4 regions of the Psychrobacillus sp. FSL K6-2365 genome follow, and region 2 is predicted to be linked to each of the others. Evidence: riboswitches for the same ligand, from Rfam matches in the RefSeq annotation. Region 2 holds a riboswitch; each other region holds the start of a gene.

Region 1 (5,110 bases), 1.1 Mb from region 2:
ATATATTCTGTGGTATTTTATCGGTAAGCTATTTGGAAGAGCGTTAGAGAAACAATGACCCCCCGTAAAGACTTTAGATTTATAGTCTTTACGGTTTTTTTGATCATATTGTAATTGTGTTTTTTATATTATTTGAAACTCTATCCTCTATTTCATCGTATGATAATTAGAGGTGAATACTTTGAAGCATATTTACGAAAAAACAGCCAAATGTACAAAGTTTGGATCGATACTTTTAATAGGAATATACATAGTTTTACTGATCGTTTTTAGAGACGTTATGTGGAAAGACTTTGAAAATCATTTTGCCATTGGTTTTGCGTTATTTGTTTTGTATAGCTCATCTTTTTTCTTTCAACATGCATCAGAAAAGTTGCCGGATGAGAAGAAAATAGACAGCGATTATTACTCAGCTAATTTTCCGGTTCAAGAACTCAATTTTCAACGAGATGTTTCACTAATCCCTCAAACTTATTTAGTATCCAGTACAGGTGAACGCTTATATAAAATCAGCCCTACTGAAGAACAGCCTTTTCGAAGGAAACTATCGACATTAAATATTTTTAAAACGGGTATGTTCTTTCCAATTACTTATCAATTAAAAACAATGGACGAGAAGTTAGTTTCTAAATTCACCATTAAAAATAGGCTGAAATTTTTAGAAATAAAGGTGTGTGACCATAATAATCTGCATGTAACTACTATTGTTTTGCCATCAATGTCCATAAAAAATAGAGCTATTATATTTGATGCAAATAACGAAAAGTTGCTTCAAATGGAAGCTAAAAGTATGTATGGAGATATTGATGTGAATGACTTAGACGGCCATAGATTAGCTAAGTATCGGTTTGGAATATTTCCATATGCTACACATCCTGCCTTTGAAGTACAGGCGATGAATATTCATGTGTCCCTAGCACATAATTTGACACATGAAGAAAAACTTACATTTACAGCATTGTTTTATTATTGGACAGCCAATCAATAAAAAATGAATAATACCGCTATGATTTCCTCTACCATCAATTAAGTGAGTTTTAATACAAATTAAAGCAAGTCTCTATGAAAGCACGATGAATATGAAGAAACATTTAAAGATACAACTATTACATTTCTGCACATTTAAGTTTTAAATGAATAAAGAGTTTTGGAAAAATTATCCGTTTCGCAAGTAATAGACAATAGACCGAAAGTAAATATTGACTTAGAGCAAGTAAACTATTCTTGACTGCAAGTAAGCCAGAGATGGAAGCAAGTAAACAATAGGCAAGAGCAAGTAAAGATAAACAGAATTAAATTATTCATGAAAAAAAGAAGATATAGCAAAACGTCTGTCCAAAGCTCTTCGAAAACAATAGAAATAGATTTTGATCTTAAAGGACCGAGCGTCTTTTGTCAGTTTTGCTTATGTTAGTCTTTAAACAAGTTAAACCACCCTTTGTACTTGAACCAACCAAGCATTGAAATAGCAATGAGAGCTATAGCGCCCAACACTACAAAATAACTATATTTCCACTCAAGCTCGGGCATGTTCTTGAAGTTCATTCCATATACTCCCACGATAAACGTTAAGGGGATGAAAACGGTTGATACAATCGTTAGTATCATCATAATACGGTTCATCCGACTAGAATTTATCGACATATGACTATCCCGGATATCGGCGGTAAGTTCACGGTTCGATTCAATCATCTCTGTCAGTCGTATTAAATGATCGTAAATATCTGCAAAATAGGTGTGCTCAGTTTGTTGTAAATTCATTCGTTCTGAATTTAAAATTCGATAGAGTAAATCTCTCATAGGAATAACTGTACGTCTTAAACGTAGCAAATCTCCTCGAAGATCGAACACCAAATCCATAGAAAAATGGCGCATATCATAAGTGAGCTTATCTTCTACAGCATTTAAATAGTCTTCAATTTTGTAGACAATCGGAAAATAGGCATCCACCACTTTATCGACTATATGATAAGTTGCATGGATAGCACCTCTATCCCAACCTTGTGGATTTTGTCTAATACGCTCTCGTGCCTGCTCCATTTCATGCATTGGATGGAAATGAAATGACACTACATAATCCTGACCTACAAATATATCTAACTCTTCTGCCTCTAATGTCTCCTCGTTAAGCGTATGTAAAACAAAGAAGTTGTATCCATCATAATAATCTACCTTAGGTCGCTGCAGTCTTTGTAGACAGTCTTCAATAGCGAGTGGGTGAAAATGAAAAAAAGAACTAAGTATAAGCTCCTCTTCCTTGGAGGGCTCACCAATATCAATCCAGTACCATTCAAACTTTTTTTGTTTTATATCCTCTAATGGAAAGTCACTTACTATATCATGATCGGTCGTTATACCAATCGTGCGAATCATAGGAATCCCTCACTTTCATCACAATCTCTTTTCTTATTAATTAAAATGTATAACCTTTTATTCAGTGTCTGTCTAGCTCCAACGCTTTTCTAGGTTTCCATAGACGCTTGACTTTTCTTATTATCTCATAGTCTCCCTGTTATAATGAATCTAAAACAAAGGAGAGGTAGTATGGAAAAAAATAATTATGAAGCCTTAATCCCGAATCGCATATTTGTAGGAGGCGTAGATGGGGTTGAACCTCTATTAGCTAATGAACAAATAGATATTATTTTCGACCTAAGGGTTGCATCTAAAGATCATCCTGCTGAAAATTTAAAGGTACATCAACCGATTTTGGATGGACAAAACGAACAGGTTGATTCAATTAAAGCTGGTATCCATGAAGTCGTTCAAGCATATAACCAGGGTAAAAATGTCTACTTTCACTGTAATTCAGGTGGTGGAAGAGCAGGGACAATGGCTGTTGCCACTTTGATGGAGTTAAATCTAGCAGAAACAGTAGAAGAAGCAGAAGAAATGGCCAAAGCAATTCGATCAAAGATAAACCTAAAAGAGGACCAACGAGATTCATTAAAAAGAATATATTCTAAATAAATCAAAAATTATTGTTGACTTATATAATTTCTATTTGTATACTAGGCATTAATCAAATAAAACAACTTTCTTATCAAGAGAGGTGGAGGGACTTGGCCCTATGATACCTCAGCAACAGGCAATTATGTACTGTGCTAATTCCAGAAGCGTTAGCTTGAAGATAAGAAGAGAATAATCACTGGTGACGTGTAAACCTCTTCTTGTTTCTAAGAAGGGGTTTTATTTGATTTAAACTATAAAAATAGGGGGAGAAATCAAATATGTCATCGGAATTATTAAAAGCCTTCAACACTTTAAAAGAAAAGCAGTGGGTAGATTTAACACATATATTCGGAGCAAACTCACCACATTTTTCAGCTTTTAAGGCAGCTGAAATAGACACATTGTTTAATCATGACGATGGATTTTTTGCACAAAGCTTTCAATTTGCAGGGCAATATGGCACGCATATAGACGCACCAATTCATTTTGTTAGAGATTCTCGTTACTTAGAAGAACTGGAATTAAAAGAACTCGTATTACCATTAGTTGTCATTGACCAGTCTAAGGAAGCTGCTGAAGATAATGACTTTACTTTATCAGTGGATGATATTTTAACATTTGAAAAAGCACATGGAAAAATCGAAGAAGGCTCATTTGTCGCACTTCGTACTGATTGGAGTAAACGTTGGCCAGACGAAAAAGCATTTAATAATAAAGATACAGATGGTAATAATCACGTACCAGGATGGGGAATAGAAGCATTAAAGTTCTTATTCCAAGAAAGAAAGGTTAAAGCTATAGGACATGAAACATTTGACACTGATTCAAGTGTGGATTATCTAAAAAATGGCGCATTACATGGAGAATATTACGTGCTTGAACAAGATACTTACCAAATAGAGCTATTAACGAACTTAGATAAGCTCCCTGCAAAAGGAGCTATTATATTCAATATCGTTCCAAAACCAGAGAAAGCCTCTGGATTCCCAGTACGATCATTTGCTATTTTACCATAAAAGGAGATGGATAAATTGCCAGTTAAAACAGCTATTCAAGCACCATTTAGAGCAGACCATGTAGGAAGTTTGTTAAGGCCAGAAAGTTTATTAACCGCGAGAAAAGAATACAAGGAGGGAACGATTACTAGAGAACAATTAAAAGCAGTTGAAACTAAAGAAATTCAAAGAATCGTTGATAAGCAAATCGAGGTAGGTCTAGAGCTTGTGACAGATGGAGAGTTTCGTCGCGACTGGTGGCATTTAGACTTCTTAGAGCATTTAAATGGTTTTGAAGGGTATGTACCCGAAAAAGGGTATATATTTGAAGGGATAGAAACAGAGAAATACGAAGTTCGCAATATCGGCAAAATCTCTTTCAACCCAGATCATCCATTTATCCAAGACTTTATTGATTTTAATGAGATTGTAGCTGGTCGTGCTGTTGCCAAACAAACTATCCCAAGTCCTAACCAATTGTTCCATCCTGGAATCCGAGATGAGAAAGTCTATCCAGATGTAGAAGAATTTGCAAAGGATGTAATTGCTGCTTATCAAGAAACTATACAAGCCTTTTATAAGGCAGGAGTTAGATATTTACAAATTGACGATGTTTATATTGCAGGTCTTTCTTCTCCAGATATTCCATATAAAGAAGGAGAAAGAGAATACTTAATAGATCTCGCTCTAAGGGTCGTCAATGGTATCCTAGAAAGTAAACCAGCAGACTTAGTAGTCACGACACATCTATGCCGTGGAAACTATCAATCTACTTGGGCTTTTGGTGGAAGCTATGCTTTGATAGCTCCGACATTATTTGCAAAAGAAAAAGTGGATGGATTCTTCTTAGAATACGATGATAATCGTTCTGGAGATTTTCAGCCCCTTGCTCATATACCAAACGGAGGAGCAAAAGTAGTTTTAGGTATTTTCACCTCTAAAACAGGTGAATTAGAAAACAAGGACAACATTCTTGCTCGAATTGAAGAAGCAATTCAATATGTACCATTAGAGCAACTAAGTATTAGTCCTCAATGCGGCTTTGCTTCCACCCATCACGGTAATAAGCTTACCGAAGAACAACAATGGGAAAAACTAAAATATATTGTTGATATTTCTAAAGAAGTTTGGGGTTAATCTGTGTAACATCTCGATTACATTCC
Region 2 (5,110 bases):
CGCAGGCGAGGCCGAGCCTCCTCGGGACAATGGGATTCCGTTCACAAATTAACGACACACGATGTATTAAATCTTTCGTATTTATGAATCCTCCCTGTGGGTCTCGACTTTCTCGCTTATCCTGCTGGAGTCGCCGCTTTCCACTACAATCAATTAAGTGTGTAGTCATTATTCATCAATTAAAATCAAGCCTTTATGAAAAACACGTTAAATATGCAGGGGCATCTAAAGACACTATCAATTGCAGTCGACAAATTGAGTGGAAAGCAACTATTAGTCATTCAATTCTACAGATTTTGGCTGTGAATGAGTAATGAAATTTAGTAAAATTATCCACTCCGCGTGTAAAAGGTAAAAGTCCGCAAGTAAATATAGGCCTAGAGCAAGTAAATCGTTTACGACCGCAAGTAAGCCACAGAAATGAGCGAGTAAACAATAGGTGAGAGCAAGTAAAGATAAATTAAGACCAAATCATTCATTAGATATAAGGATATTTATGCATCTTGAGTATATAAAATCAGTCTTCCTGTTGATATAGAATACAGAGGATTGCATGCAATGTAGAGGCTCTGGATTTGTTATCAAAAATTTTTAATTAGGGCATTTCTTATGGATTTCTTCAACTAATAAAAAAGTATACGACATAAAAATAGACGGTATCTATCGTATAGAGTAGCGTTAGAGCCCCCGAAATTGTATCTTCGGGGGCCTGCTCCATGAATAGGAAAGTAGCTTTTCTCTAGTTATCCAAAAATGCACTAACGTGTTTCTAGAAGTTGTAGAAGAGCGACGGACAGATAAGCGCCATAAAATTACCGAAAAAAATGATGCTGGTTGGTTGTGACGGACGTCACAACCAACCAGCATCACTAAAAATTCAATCGGCAATAATATAGCAACAAGTTAGTCCAGAGCATTTCGGAAACGTTGGAAACAGGTTTTGAACTTAAAGGGTGGGCATTTTTTTTGAGTCTTAATTTCTTAATTCGAGGTTGAATCCTTAGTCACCGTTCAAAATGATTGCTCATCTCTTACACTATTATGTATGATAAAAAGAAAAAGGTGGTACAACATGACTATTCAATATTATGGCTATCCTAAATGTACAACGTGTAGAAAAGCGAGCAAATGGTTAAAGGACAATGATATAGAATACATAGACAACCATATAGCTGAAAATCCTCCAACTAAAGATTTGCTTCAAAAAATGTTCGAAGTAAGTGGCTTAGAACTCAAAAAATTCTTTAATACTTCTGGTATGAAATATCGAGAACTTGGTCTAAAAGACAAGCTTCCAACGATGTCAGAAGATGAGCAATTAGCCTTGCTTGCTTCTGATGGAATGCTTATTAAACGTCCAGTTGTTTTTGATGGTGAAAAATTAACGCTAGGCTTCAAGGAACAACAGTTTGAGGATGTTTGGAAGACTTCTTAAAGTCACTTGTTTTTACTATAAAAATATGTGAATATAGTAGATGAATGTATTATTAATGGAGAGGGGTATATATATGAACGCACCTAAAGATTTAAAATACTCAGCAGAGCACGAATGGGTAAAGACTGAAGGCGGAAATATCCGTATCGGTATTACTGAATTTGCACAATCAGAGCTTGGAGATATCGTGTTTGTCGAGCTTCCACAAGTCGGAGATGATATTAAAGCAGGAGATCCATTTGGTAGTGTAGAGTCTGTAAAAACTGTATCTGAACTGTATGCACCAATAAGCGGTAAAGTAGTAGATGTAAATACAGAATTAGAAGATAACCCTGAATATGTAAACGAATCCCCTTATGAAAATGCATGGATGATTGTTGTAGAGCCAGCTGATGTAACGGAAGTCGATGGTTTACTTTCTCCAGAAAAATACGAAGAATTAATTTCAGAATAATTATGAAAACGCCGCTTAATGTCGGCGTTTTTTTCATATAATATTGGAAAGGGCATAGTTGGGAGAGATGCTGAATGGCTATTGTCTTTAGTGAAAAAATAATTATAGTTGAGGGAAGATCAGATAAATTAAAGCTTTTAAAATTACTTGATGAATCAACAGAAATTATTTGTACAAACGGAACGATATCCAATGTAAAGCTAGAAGAGATTTTAAGTCCTTACGACGGTATTCCTATTTATGCGTTTTTAGATGCGGATAGATCAGGCGAGCAAATTCGCTCCATCGTCAGGAAAGAATACCCTGAAGCTATTCATCTATATACCAATCCAATGTATTGTGAAGTGGCGACTACACCGTTCAAAGTTTTGGCATCTATATTAAAAAGTGTTAATATAAAAGTGAAGAGACAATATTTACTTTAGGATGATGTAATGTGAATGAATGGACACTTGAACAGTGGAACGACCATAAGAACAGTGGACAGCTTACAATGTTCTATATTTATACACCCTTATGTGGAACATGCCAAGTTGCAAGTAAGATGATGCAAGTTGTACAAGAGATGATGCCTTTTTCAATTGGCCAAGCAAATATTAACTATCTAGAGAATTTTGCAATGGATTATCATATTGAAAGCGTACCATGCCTGATAATCGCTAAAGGTGGAACTGTATATAAAAAGATATATGCATTTCAATCAGTTCCATTTATATTAGAGACAATAAAAAGTATTGACGAGCAAGTAGTCGTGTGATAACATTCGATATACCAACAAATTAAATAGTGTTACTCTTATTAAGAGTGGTGGAGGGAAGTGCCCTATGAAGCCCGGCAACCGTCATGTAAATGAAATGGTGCCAAATCACGCAAAGCTGTTGCTTTGGGAAATGAGAGAATGGATGAACGTTATTAAAATAAATAACTTAAAACCCTTCTGCTCTTTTGCAGGAGGGTTTTTTTAGATAGAAATGGGAAGTATATGTATTTACATAGTAACTGTTGACTCATTGAGTAGTTTTAAAATGCAGGATTAAAAATTCATACAATATTTCTTGAAGATAGATAGGCAATTGAGCATTTCGTAGAAAGGTGGCAAGTTTCCCATGATTAGTTTAAATAATGTTTCGAAAAAATTTAGCACGAAACAAGGTACAATCGTTGCAGTTGAAGAGGTGAATCTTGACATAAAGAAAGGTGAAATTTTCGGCATCATTGGATACAGTGGTGCAGGAAAGAGTACACTTATTCGATTATTGAATGGATTAGAAAAGCCAACTTCGGGTCAAATTATCGTCAACAATCAAGATATTACTAAGATAAATGAAGTGAAGCTTCGTCAAGTAAGACAAAAGGTAAGTATGATTTTCCAACACTTTAATCTGTTATGGTCAAGAACGGTTGCGGAAAATATTGCTTTTCCATTAGAAATTGCTGGTGTTCCACAAGCACAACGTTCTTCAAGAGTAGAGGAACTAATTGATTTAGTTGGTTTAGAAGGTCGCGGACATTATTATCCTTCACAGTTATCAGGAGGACAAAAACAACGTGTCGGAATTGCGCGGGCATTAGCCAATCGTCCAGAAGTGCTTCTCTGTGATGAAGCAACCTCTGCGTTAGACCCAGAAACTACAGACTCAATTTTAGACTTATTAGTTAGTATCAATGAAAAATTAGGGCTGACAATTGTTTTGATTACCCACGAGATGCAGGTTATTCAAAAGATTTGCGGTCGTGTTGCAGTAATGGAAAAAGGTCATGTAGTAGAAGAAGGAAAAGTACTAGATGTATTCCAAAACCCGCAACAACCTATTACAAAACGTTTTGTCTCGCAAGTAAGTGATTCCAATAAAGCAATACAAACAATACAGCATTTAAAAGAGCTATATCCAAATGGCAAGCTGATAAAGCTAGTATTTGTTGGAGAGCAAACAGAACAACCAATATTGTCGAGACTTATTAAGCAATTTGATTTAGAAGTCAATATTGTCCAAGGTAATATTTCGCATACACAAAATGGCGCATTTGGTACCTTAATCCTTCAACTAGAAGGAGATGCATTATTGGTGGATGAGGCAATCCGCTATATACATGAACAAAAAGTAAATACAGAGGTGATCAACAATGATTAATGATTTATTTCCTAATGTTGATTGGCCAAAAATGTGGGAAGCAACCGTTGAAACATTATATATGACTGCAGTATCTACTATACTGACAGCAATTATTGGGCTAGTGCTCGGTCTTTTACTTTTCTTAACTAGTCCTCATCAAGCATGGGCGAACAAGTTAGCGAACTGGTTAACAGGAGCTTTCGTTAATATATTCCGTTCCATTCCATTTATTATTTTGATTATTTTATTAATCCCATTAACGAAGTTTTTAGTTGGAACAATGCGTGGGCCAAATGCTGCATTCCCAGCTTTAGTTATTGGAGCTGCTCCATTTTACGCTCGTATGGTGTTGATAGCTCTACGAGAAATTGATAAAGGAGTACTAGAAGCAGCTAAATCGATGGGCGCTAAAACTTCTACTGTTATTTGGAAGGTTCTATTGCCAGAATCTATGCCCGCATTAGTATCAGGTATTACGGTTACGGGGATTTCACTAGTTGGTTATACAGCTATGGCCGGTATTATCGGTGCTGGGGGACTAGGAACGCTAGCATTCTTAGATGGATTCCAAAGAGGTAGAACAGATGTAACACTTGTTGCCACAATACTAATATTAATCATGGTATTTATAATTCAGTGGATAGGCGATTTAATTACTACAAAAATAGATAAACGATAATAGGTGTAAACGAGAGTACTCGATCACATAGAAAACATAGGTAAAAAGGGAGAGATTTGAAAATGAAGAAGTTATTAGCTGGAGCTTTATTATCAGTGAGTGCATTAACACTTGCAGCGTGCGGAGAAGAAGAGGGTAGTAAACTTGTAATAGGTGCATCGAACGTACCTCATGCAGTTATATTAGAAGAAGTTAAACCAATTCTTGAAGAACAAGGAATTGAACTTGTTGTAGAATCGTATCAAGATTATGTATTACCAAACAAAGATTTAGATTCAGGTGACTTGGATGCGAATTATTTCCAACATATCCCTTACTTTGAGTCACAAAAAGCTGATTTTGGATATGATTTTGCTAACGCTGGTGAAATACATATTGAACCAATCGGTTTATATTCTAAAAAATACGGTTCTATTGAAGAGCTTCCA
Region 3 (5,110 bases), 530 kb from region 2:
TGTTTGATACCGATTGTTGCAGCCTTCACATTCAGCATATCTTGACTAGTTTCCAGTAAGATAACATCTACTCCACCTTCTACTAAAGCCTTTGCTTGCACATAAAAGTCGTTCGTAAGTTCATCGAATGTGATACCACCTGTGACTGATAATGTTTTTGTCGTCGGTCCAATTGCCCCCGCTACAAATCTCGGCCAATCCGAAGTAGAAAATTCCTCTGCACATATTTTAGCTAGCTGAGCTGCACGAAAGTTAATATCATATGCCTGATTACCGAGATCATATTCATTTAACACTACAGGAGTTCCACCAAATGTATTCGTACAAATAATATCAGCACCAGCAGCTAAATATTCACGATGGACGTGTTCAATAACATCCGGTTTTACTATATTTAAATACTCATTACAACCGTCGTATTCATCCCCTCCGAAATCTTCGGGATTAAGATCCGCATTTTGAATCATCGTTCCCATTGCACCGTCAATAATTAGTATTCTTTCTTGGAGTTGTTGCTCAATTAGATGTTTGGACATAGCTGAACCCTCTCTCTTTCTTTCGATCAATCTCTTGAATATAATGAATTAATTCAAGAGACATATCGTATCGGAAAAATGGCGTAATTATATAAATACCGTTGAATAGCTTCGCTGCTGTATCTATTAATTCCTTTGAAATTTGGATACCTTCTGCAGTAGCTAGCTCTCTATCATCTCCACATAAACGCATACGCTCCAGTACCTCTTCGGACAATTTTATACCTGGTACTTCGTTGTGAAGGAATTCTGAATTACGACTATTAGTCAGTGGCATAATTCCAATGAAAATAGGGGTTGATAAATGCTTAGTCGCTTCATAAATTTCATGAATTTTATCTTTCGAGTAGACAGGTTGTGTGATGAAATAATCTGCTCCACATTCTATTTTCTTCTCTAGTCGCTTTACTGCACGGTCCAGAACACGAACGTTCGGATTAAAAGCAGCAGCTACGGAGAAATTAGCTTTTTTTCGTAGTGACTTTCCTGAGAAAGAAATACCTTCATTTAATTGTTTGATTAGTTGTATCAATTCTAGGCTTGATACATCATAAACACTTGTCGCCCCAGGGAAATCACCAATTTTCGTCGGGTCTCCAGTTACAGCAAGAATATCATGGATTCCAAGCGCATCCAGCCCCATTAAATGAGATTGAAGACCGATTAAATTACGGTCACGGCATGTAATATGAGCAAGCGGTCTAATATTTTTTTGGTGTTTTAACATCGAGCCCATTGCCATATTACTAATACGTGGGGAGGCTAATGAGTTATCCGCCATTGTCACTGCATCAATTCCAGCAGCATATAGCTTTTCTGAACCTTCCATGAATGTAGTCGTGTCAAGATGACGAGGAGTGTCTAGCTCAACAATAATCGTCCTTTCTATTTTTGCTTTTTCATGGAGAGCCAGTGTGTTAGTCGGCTTGGCGTCTTGAATAATAATCGGCTTTCTGTTTTCAACAACCTTACTCGTAATCGGCGCTAAATGACCAATATGTTTTTTTACTGCTTCGATATGCTTTGGTGTCGTCCCGCAGCAACCTCCTATTAGTCGTACTCCAGCATCCCTAAGATATAACGCCGCTTTTCCAAAATATTCAGCATCGGACTCATAGACAATTCGCCCTTCATCTATATCCAGTAAACTAGCATTTGGATAAGCAGAGAGAAAAGCCTTATTCGGAAGTTTTACTCCTTCAAATGCTTGAATTGTATGATGGGGACCTAGTCGACAGTTGACTCCAACTATGTTCGCTCCAATTGCTTCAAGCTGAAGCAGAGCATCATTAAGTGGTAAGCCATTTTGCAAAATACCAGGCTCATGCATGGATACTTGGGCTATAATTGGTATATCAGTTAAGGTACGAAGATGAGTCACAGTAGTCTTTAATTCTTCTAAGTCATAATAGGTTTCGAGTAATAAACCATCTGGATCTCCCGCTAACAGCTGGATGGCTTGCTGATCGAGTGAATGGATAATCTCACCGAGCATGGCATCACTTTTCCGAATTCCTCTAATGCCCCCAATCGTACCGAGGACAAATTGGTTTCCGGGTGCAGCAGCTCTTTTAGCAATTTGGATAGCCGCTTCATTTATTTCTTTCACTTGGTTTTCTAGCCCGTAACGCGCCAATTTAATGGCATTCGCTCCATACGTATTCGTTTGAATAATATCTGCTCCGGCCTCAATATAATCCTGATGTATCTTCTCAATGATTTCCGGCTTTTGAATGTTTAATTCTTCATTGCAATAGTCAATTCCGTACGAATAAAGTAGCGTACCCATTGCCCCATCCGCTGTCAGTATAGACGACTGTAACTTCTCTAATAAACCCATTTGTATCCATCCTCTCCATATAAAAAAGCCTTCCATGAAAAGAAGGCTTTACGAGTATGCAAGATACCACCTTCTCATCTTTCAGACTTTGTTAAGTCTGCTGGATTTAGCACCTGACCAATTAATTGGCTGGTTGCTGAAGCTTCGTAGGGCCAGTCCCTCGGCTTCTCTTGATAAGAATTTCATTATTCAATTTTTTAATTAAACATATCGTACCTTTATTCCATTAAAGCGTCAAGATGTGTTTTGAATTTTCTATACACTTCTCTTAGTGTTTATTTATCCTATTTAAGTGATTTTCTTCTACATTCTAGCGATTCTTCACTGCATTCTAGCGATTCTCCTCTACATTCTAGCGATTCTTCGCTGCATTCTAGCGATTCTTCTCTACATTCTAGCGATTCTTCGCTACATTCTAGCGATTCTCCGCTACATTCTAGCGATTCTCCACTACATTCTAGCGATTCTCCTCTACATTCTAGCGATTCTCCTCTACATTCTAGCGATTCTTCGCTGCATTCTAGCGATTCTTCGCTGCATTCTAGCGATTCACTCTTTTTCTATCTTTTTCAGTATATGCACAGGTGCTTTACCATATCCATTTATACTTAGTGTTTCTGGATGTTCCTATCTTGGTTAAATTCATTGATTGCAAGATTCTGTGCGCGATATATTTTGATTCTAAATGAAGAAAGTCTCTACATTGTTTATTAGTTATAGTATCGCTAATCAGCATAAACCAATCCCTTATGGCCTTTTCATGTCCGAGTTTATCAAAATAGCCACAACGAGGACAAGTCCAGCCATTTTTTCTTTTTTCCATTCCATGAAAATCACAGCTTTCACACTGGACACCGCTTCTTAAATCTTTAGGATTAATACCCCAGCGTCCGCACATTGGAAAGGGAATATAAGTTTGTTGACCTACTTTTATTTGATTTTCAAATTTTTTCATTTTTTCAGAATCAAAATATACATTTTCGCGGGGAAGATTACGTAAATATACTGGGATGGTTTGGGGAAGAATAGCACTAAGTTTTTTCGGTGGTTCAATTACTCTCACTTTTGGATTGCTAAGAACAATCACACCGTATATTGGGATTGTCAGTCCATGATTTCCCAGCCATTCTTGTAGCAAATGAATATTTCGCGATAACTGGATTTCTGGGCTTTCAAAAACATCGATTTTACCATCGAGTGTTTCGCGCTCTAACTGCGCAGGGTTTTGTTTGAAAAATAACTTCCCACTTATATTTTTACTTTCGAGAATTACTAAGAAATAGGGAGTAAGAAAGATAGCATCTATTTGGAACTTACCGTTTGAATCTAATCCGATATTTTCAACGAAAAAGTATTCAAAAGGAAATGTATATTTCGCAAAAACTTCACTTATTCTACGTTCACCTTGCAGTCCAGCTTTTGCTGCCTTTTCTTTAGCTAAGATTATCTCCTTTTGAGGATGTGTATCATTCAATCTTTTTGCTAACATTTGTAAACCAATTAAATTATATTCGCAAGAATCCATTACTTTAAGCATACTTCACCTCCAATTGAATCGTAGCACAACAAAAGAAAATGTAAATTTCACCAAATAAGCAACTATTCAATTTTCCCCATAAAAAAATGGCCAAAAATGAATTTTGGCCAGCAAACTTAATCAACTATTGAATTTATAATATTTTCTGCTGTTTCTCTACCGTTCTTAATGCAAGCTACAATTCCAACCCCGTAATAAGAACAACCAGCCAACACCACATTTGGCATCTCATCAGCCATCTTAGCTGTTAATGATTGAATTGCATCCCCGTGTGCTAGATGATAATTTGGCATTTGATCATTCCATTTTGTTACTTCTATTACCTCAGGTTTTCCCGTTAATTTCAAGCTCATTTTAATATCTTGGAGCGCAACCTCTACTAGCTCTTCTTCACTCATATTCTTCATGCTCTCAAAGGCTAGACTTGAACTCTTATAGAACATACGAACAAGTAATTTATTGTTTTTTGACGTGTGTGTCCATTTACGACTTGTCCACGTACATGCATTACATTTCACATCACTATTTTCGGATACGATAAAACCAGTGCCCTCTGCTGGAAGCTGATTATCTGGAATATCAAATCCAAGATATACACTAATAAGGGATGAATTTTTTAGTCTATTGAAATCGGTATCCAACTGTTCATCTTGAAGAATCAGCTGCGCTACATTATGAGGAGTAGCTAGCACTACACTATCTGCTTCAACCGTTTCCCCATTAGTCAATAAAACCGAATAACGTCCATCCTTCTTCTCTACTTTCTTTGTTGCCACACCTTTAATAATCGTAGATTCGCCCAGCACTTCCTCTAAGCGATCAATTAGTGTGGAAAGTCCATTTTGGAAAGAAATGAACTTTTTATTAGCTGCTGCTTGGAATTGTGCTCTGTTTTCCTCTAACCCCTTAATTATACTGCCGTATTTATTTTTATAGTCAATCAAATAAGGTAGTGTAGTAGCGATAGAAAGTTTATTGAGATCACCAGAATAAACACCTGATAACACAGGCACAATTTGTTTTCCAACTAATTCTTTCCCTAAGAAATACTCTAAAAATGACCCGACTGAGCTTTCTTTTGTGAAGCTCTCATTTGGTAATTCTAAATCCTTTAATGCTTCTTTTTTCCCAGCATCTGATATTAGCGTGCTGCTATTTAATGATTCAATACTTGTGGGAATACCGAATACAGTGTCT
Region 4 (5,110 bases), 1.1 Mb from region 2:
TTACTCGTCGCAAAGACATTGGTCAAGTTGTTCCAACAGGAGTCTTCGTGGTGGTCCTTGCCTTATAAACAACTCCTTAAAGGTTTCCACTATAAATACTTTTATTTAGATAAAGCAACCTCTTTAAAGATATTTATTATTACTCATAGCAGTTTATAAAAATACTTTTGTCTTCAAGCTGAAAGCCAACTTATTTGGAAGTTGGCTTTTTTTGTGGGCATTTCACAGATTCCGCATGTTAATAAGCATTTCTTATTGTCGCCCATTTTGTATTGGTGAACTTACCACAAAGTACCTGTATCTATTAATTTATAAACATAGTAATATATGAAAGTTATAATACTACTTTCAAACTAGAGGAGAATGGGTTTAAGTGAAAAAAGTACTTCCTATTTTTATTATATTTGTCTTATTTCTAAGCTCTCACCCTATACAAAGTACAGCCACTGGTAGTTCACTTACAGTGGGGACTGTTCAAATAGATAACGTTAGCGTATTAAGTTTACCAAAACAAGGTTCGACTGTTATCACCACTTTAAAAAAAGGAGAAGAATTCCCTGTCCTATCTACTGCATCAGGAGACTCATCTACCGTTATAGTGCATACTGTAAGTCCTGGAAATACATTATGGAAAATTTCAAACCAATACGGGATTCCACTTAGTGCACTTCAAGAGACAAATAAGCTATCTTCAGCAGAAATTCGAATTGGACAGAAATTAATAATTCCACAAACACATACACTATATACTGTTATAAATGGTGATACTTTATGGAAGATTTCTGAAAAATTCAATGTAACTATAAATGATTTAACTAAGTTGAACAGACTACAATCTTCAAACCTAATTGTCGGTCAAAAATTAAACATTCCCGATTATTACGTACAAATTCAGTTGTTGGGTGGTAAAAAAGGCTGGGTTAATAAATCACTTTTAAAACAAACGAACCAGCAACGAATCGTAATGGGATGGAAGTATAACGGAAGTTCGCAAAATTATTCACAACAATTGAAGCACTCTAATTTAAATGTGGTGTCACCAAGATGGTATACTTTAAATAACACAGGTAATTTTGTTTTAATTACAGCTGACACAAATTATCTGAAAGATGCACATAACAAAGGCAAGAAAGTTTGGCCCCTAATTGGAAATAAATTCGACCCAGTTTTAACTGACTTGGTATTAAGTAATCCTGAAAAACGCAAAAAATTAGTGTCAACGCTTAAAAATTCTTTAGTTCAAACAAAAAGCGATGGAATAAATGTGGACTTTGAAAACATCGATCCGAAAAACAAGCAAGATTTTATCCGCTTCGTAACCGAACTTAAAAACGCTCTTCATCCACACGGAATTAAAGTATCTGTAGACGTTACTCGCGAAAACAAGGATCCTTTTTGGTCTGGCAGTATAGACCGTTATGCGTTAGGTCAGGTTGCTGACTATATCATTATGATGGGGTATGATGAGCATTGGGGAGGTAGTCCAATAGCGGGGTCTGTAGCTTCTATGCCATGGGTTCAAGAAGGTATTGAACTGTTACTGGAAGACGTACCATCTCACAAGATTATCTTGGCGGTACCTTTCTACACAAGAGAATGGATTACTAATTTAACGACAAAAAAAGTGAAAAGTATCGACCGTACAATGGGTGAGGTTGAACAAATTATCTCTTCAAAAAATCTTATAAAAGTTTGGGATCAAAATACCCAGCAAAATTATGTGGAATTTACTGCAAACGGGGATAAGCACCAAATATGGGTAGAGGATAAACAATCTATCAAACTTCGTATAGACCTTGCTAACCAATTTAACTTAGGTGGAGCAGCTGCTTGGTATATCGGCTCTGAAACACCTGATATTTGGAATATACACCATTTCAACAAATAAATGGAGTGTGAAACCCTAAAATTTAATAACAATTTTCAACCTGAGTCTATATTTAGATGAACTCAGGTTGTTTTAATTTTCCACTAAAAGTAAAAGCACCCAGTCTTTCTCTAAATTACGAGTTGACTGGAACCTTACCCTCTCATCTTCAATCCTGAATCTTATTTTTCAGATTAGGTAGTCACCCATACTTTATATATATTTAATCCATCCTGCTGAGTATTGACTCTAAATGTGTCTATCGAAGCTAATCTAAAAGCAAGAGAATAAGCAATTTTGTAGTCTGAGGTTATATATCCATCGTAAATTCTTCCGTAAATTTCATTTGCTAAAGAATCGGCCCAAACATCGGCTTCATACAATGTTTCAAAAATTATTTCTTCTCTTTTCCACCTAATATTCATAGCTACACCAACTTTGTAAAGTTATTCCCATTCATAAGGTGTTTCTTGGTAAACATAATAATTCAACCAATTGGAAAATAGCAAATGTGTATGTGACCGCCATGAGTTCATTGGCTTTTGTGATGGATCATTGTTTGGAAAATAATTTTCTGGAACATCAATCTCCACACCTTTTGATATATCTCTTTGGTATTCATCTGCAAGTGTTGTTGCATCATACTCTAAGTGACCAGTAATCATAATATGCTTTTTATCTTTAGATATTACTAGGAAAACACCTGCATCTTCCGAATTGGAAAGCAATATCAGTCGAGGGTCTTGTTTAATCTCGTCGTATAACACAGCCGTGTAACGAGATACAGGTGCATAAAATTCATCATTAAATCCTCGTACTAATTGAATGGTTGGATCGGATAACCGATGACTAAATACACCAAAACATTTTTTGGGTAGGTCGAATTTACCAATACTATAATGATGATAAAGCGCTGCCTGCGCTCCCCAACAAATATGAAGAACAGAGGTCACATGCGTTTTGGACCATTCCATTATTTCAGTCATTTCAGGCCAATAATTAACATCCTCGAATGGTAAATGCTCAATTGGAGCACCTGTAATAATCATTCCATCAAATTTTCTGTGTTTGATATCCTCAAAAGTCGTATAGAAAGTATCTAAATGAGTTTTACTAACATTTTTGGAATCATGTGTTGCCATATGTAAAAAAGTCACATTTACTTGGAGTGATGTATTCCCTAATAATCGTAACAATTGAAGTTCGGTTTTCTCCTTTTCAGGCATAAGATTCAAAATAATTATGTTTAATGGACGTATATCTTGAGTTATTGCTCGATCGGTATCCATGATAAATATTTTCTCTTTTTTAAGAAGTTCAGCTGCTGGTAATTGTTTAGGTATATTTATCGGCAAAATAGTACTCCCCCTTAAATTTAAAAACCCTCTTTTCCTTTATATAAGAAAAGAGGGTGAACGTTTTGCTCTCGATTCTTATCTTTCAAGAAATTATATCTTGTAGGAGTTAGCACCTTTCTGATAAATCAGAGGTTGCTGAAGCTTCAACGGGCCATGTCCCTCTGCTTCTCTTGATAAGAGTTATTAAATTATAATGTTCTTTATTAAAGAATATTAACATGTGTTTTCCAATAATTCAACTTCTTTTAAACTTTGAAACGATTTACTGCTTCCGCAAGTTTATCACTAAGCTCTGTTAAGGTCTCGGATGCTGCAGCAACCGACTGAATCGCTCGTAACTGCTCATCAGAAGACGCACTCACTTCTTCACAGGCTGCTGCAGTTTGTTCTGAAGTTGCAGCCATCACTTGAATAGTATCTACTACCTGATCTTTATAGTTGGAAACCTGTTCAATTTCTGCTGAAACTGCATCAATAGATGTTTGTAAACTATTCATCAATATTGATATTTCACTAAATGTTAACTCAGTATCAGTTACAACAGAACCTTGTTCGCGGAATGTTTTGATGGTGTCTGTCATTTGCTCCCCTACAATATGGGATTCACTTTGTAGCTCCGTAATAGTTTGTTTTACTTCCTCTGTGGCTTTAGCAGATTGTTCTGCAAGCTTTCGCACCTCATCCGCAACGACCGCAAAGCCCTTTCCATGCTCACCTGCACGGGCCGCTTCAATACTTGCATTCAGTGCGAGGAGATTCGTTTGTGATGAGATTTCCATAATGGTTTCCATAACACTGCCAATCGCTTTTACTCTAACTTCTAAAGTTGTAAACAATGTAGACATGGAGGTAAGATTAGACTCCCAGTTTTGGAAAGAAGTTTTCAATTCACTCATTTGGTTTTGACCATTTGTATTCATTAAATTTGCTTTAGTAGCTATATCAGTCATCGTTATTGATTTTTCGTTAATGAGATTGATTTGCTCGCTTAAGTGCACGGAACTCTCTGTTACTTCACCAGCATCTTCTGCTGATTTAGATGCACCTTCTGCAATTTCACTAACAGCTAATGACACTTGTTCCGCAGAAGCATTTGTTTCTTCAGCTACAGCACTTAAATTTTCAGAATTTGACTGCACGTTATTTGCGGACTCTTTTACAACCTGAATAATTTCATTCATACTGCTAGACATTTTGTTGAAGTTTGTAGCAAGTTGACCAATTTCGTCCTTAGACCCTATATTCGCTTGTACAGTTAAATCTCCATCAGCAATAGAATCCATTAATTTTTTTAGTTGGCCGATTGGTTTTAAAATAGCGCTAATCATGAAATATAATACGATAAATATGATTGCCTCAATGGCTAAAACAATTATTATTATCATTGTACGTATACTGTCTGCTGTTTCGTTTATCTTATTTTCCTCATAAACAGCTCCTATTTTCCAATCCAATTCTGGTAAAGTTGTAAATACAGTAATTGTATTAGTACTCTCCGTTCCGTCAGTCACATTTCCACTTTCCAAGGAACTAGATAGCATTTTTTTAACTGATGAATTCTCAGATATGTTTTCACCAAATAAAGTGGGATGAACTATAGCATTACCATCTGCATCCACAATAATTGGATAACCTTCATAACCTAACTCATTGTTTGCTAACGTTTCTGTTAATTTGGATAATAGAATATCAATGGCTAATACACCAACCACTTGGCCATCTCTAATAACAGCTTTTGCACCAGAAATTGCATATTCTCCAGTAGAAGCATCTACAAAAGGTTTAGACCAGCTGAAACTGTCTTTATTTGAAACTGCATTTAAATACCATTCCCTTGAAGTAGGATCAAAATCTGCTCCTAGGTCTGCTTCTGGGATAATTTCAA

What was found. Region 2 has a riboswitch for S-adenosylmethionine ahead of MKY29_RS15310 (methionine ABC transporter ATP-binding protein). Riboswitches for the same ligand answer to the same signal wherever they lie in the genome.
Region 1: linked by a shared signal. The riboswitch ahead of MKY29_RS21305 (cyclase family protein) and the one ahead of MKY29_RS15310 (methionine ABC transporter ATP-binding protein) in region 2 are both predicted to bind S-adenosylmethionine.
Region 3: linked by a shared signal. The riboswitch ahead of MKY29_RS17985 (bifunctional homocysteine S-methyltransferase/methylenetetrahydrofolate reductase) and the one ahead of MKY29_RS15310 (methionine ABC transporter ATP-binding protein) in region 2 are both predicted to bind S-adenosylmethionine.
Region 4: linked by a shared signal. The riboswitch ahead of metA (homoserine O-acetyltransferase MetA) and the one ahead of MKY29_RS15310 (methionine ABC transporter ATP-binding protein) in region 2 are both predicted to bind S-adenosylmethionine.

The regions. Positions count from the first base shown of each region.
Region 1 is NZ_JBBOOO010000001.1:4,200,047-4,205,156, reverse strand. It holds gene MKY29_RS21325 (hypothetical protein) at 1-58, shown strand, start outside; gene MKY29_RS21320 (hypothetical protein) at 182-988, shown strand; gene corA (magnesium/cobalt transporter CorA) at 1,411-2,373, opposite strand; gene MKY29_RS21310 (protein-tyrosine phosphatase family protein) at 2,545-2,970, shown strand; SAM riboswitch class I at 3,038-3,137, shown strand; gene MKY29_RS21305 (cyclase family protein) at 3,231-3,968, shown strand; gene MKY29_RS21300 (5-methyltetrahydropteroyltriglutamate--homocysteine S-methyltransferase) at 3,984-5,084, shown strand.
Region 2 is NZ_JBBOOO010000001.1:3,053,954-3,059,063, reverse strand. It holds gene MKY29_RS15330 (arsenate reductase family protein) at 1,073-1,435, shown strand; gene gcvH (glycine cleavage system protein GcvH) at 1,509-1,889, shown strand; gene MKY29_RS15320 (toprim domain-containing protein) at 1,964-2,314, shown strand; gene MKY29_RS15315 (thioredoxin family protein) at 2,326-2,646, shown strand; SAM riboswitch class I at 2,682-2,786, shown strand; gene MKY29_RS15310 (methionine ABC transporter ATP-binding protein) at 2,996-4,021, shown strand; gene MKY29_RS15305 (methionine ABC transporter permease) at 4,014-4,682, shown strand; gene MKY29_RS15300 (MetQ/NlpA family ABC transporter substrate-binding protein) at 4,745-5,110, shown strand, end outside.
Region 3 is NZ_JBBOOO010000001.1:3,582,003-3,587,112, forward strand. It holds gene metH (methionine synthase) at 1-536, opposite strand, end outside; gene MKY29_RS17985 (bifunctional homocysteine S-methyltransferase/methylenetetrahydrofolate reductase) at 517-2,376, opposite strand; SAM riboswitch class I at 2,448-2,556, opposite strand; gene MKY29_RS17990 (NERD domain-containing protein) at 2,966-3,913, opposite strand; gene MKY29_RS17995 (protoporphyrinogen oxidase) at 4,030-5,110, opposite strand, start outside.
Region 4 is NZ_JBBOOO010000001.1:1,930,206-1,935,315, reverse strand. It holds gene MKY29_RS09240 (LysM peptidoglycan-binding domain-containing protein) at 374-1,888, shown strand; gene MKY29_RS09235 (hypothetical protein) at 2,062-2,292, opposite strand; gene metA (homoserine O-acetyltransferase MetA) at 2,314-3,222, opposite strand; SAM riboswitch class I at 3,298-3,405, opposite strand; gene MKY29_RS09225 (methyl-accepting chemotaxis protein) at 3,471-5,110, opposite strand, start outside.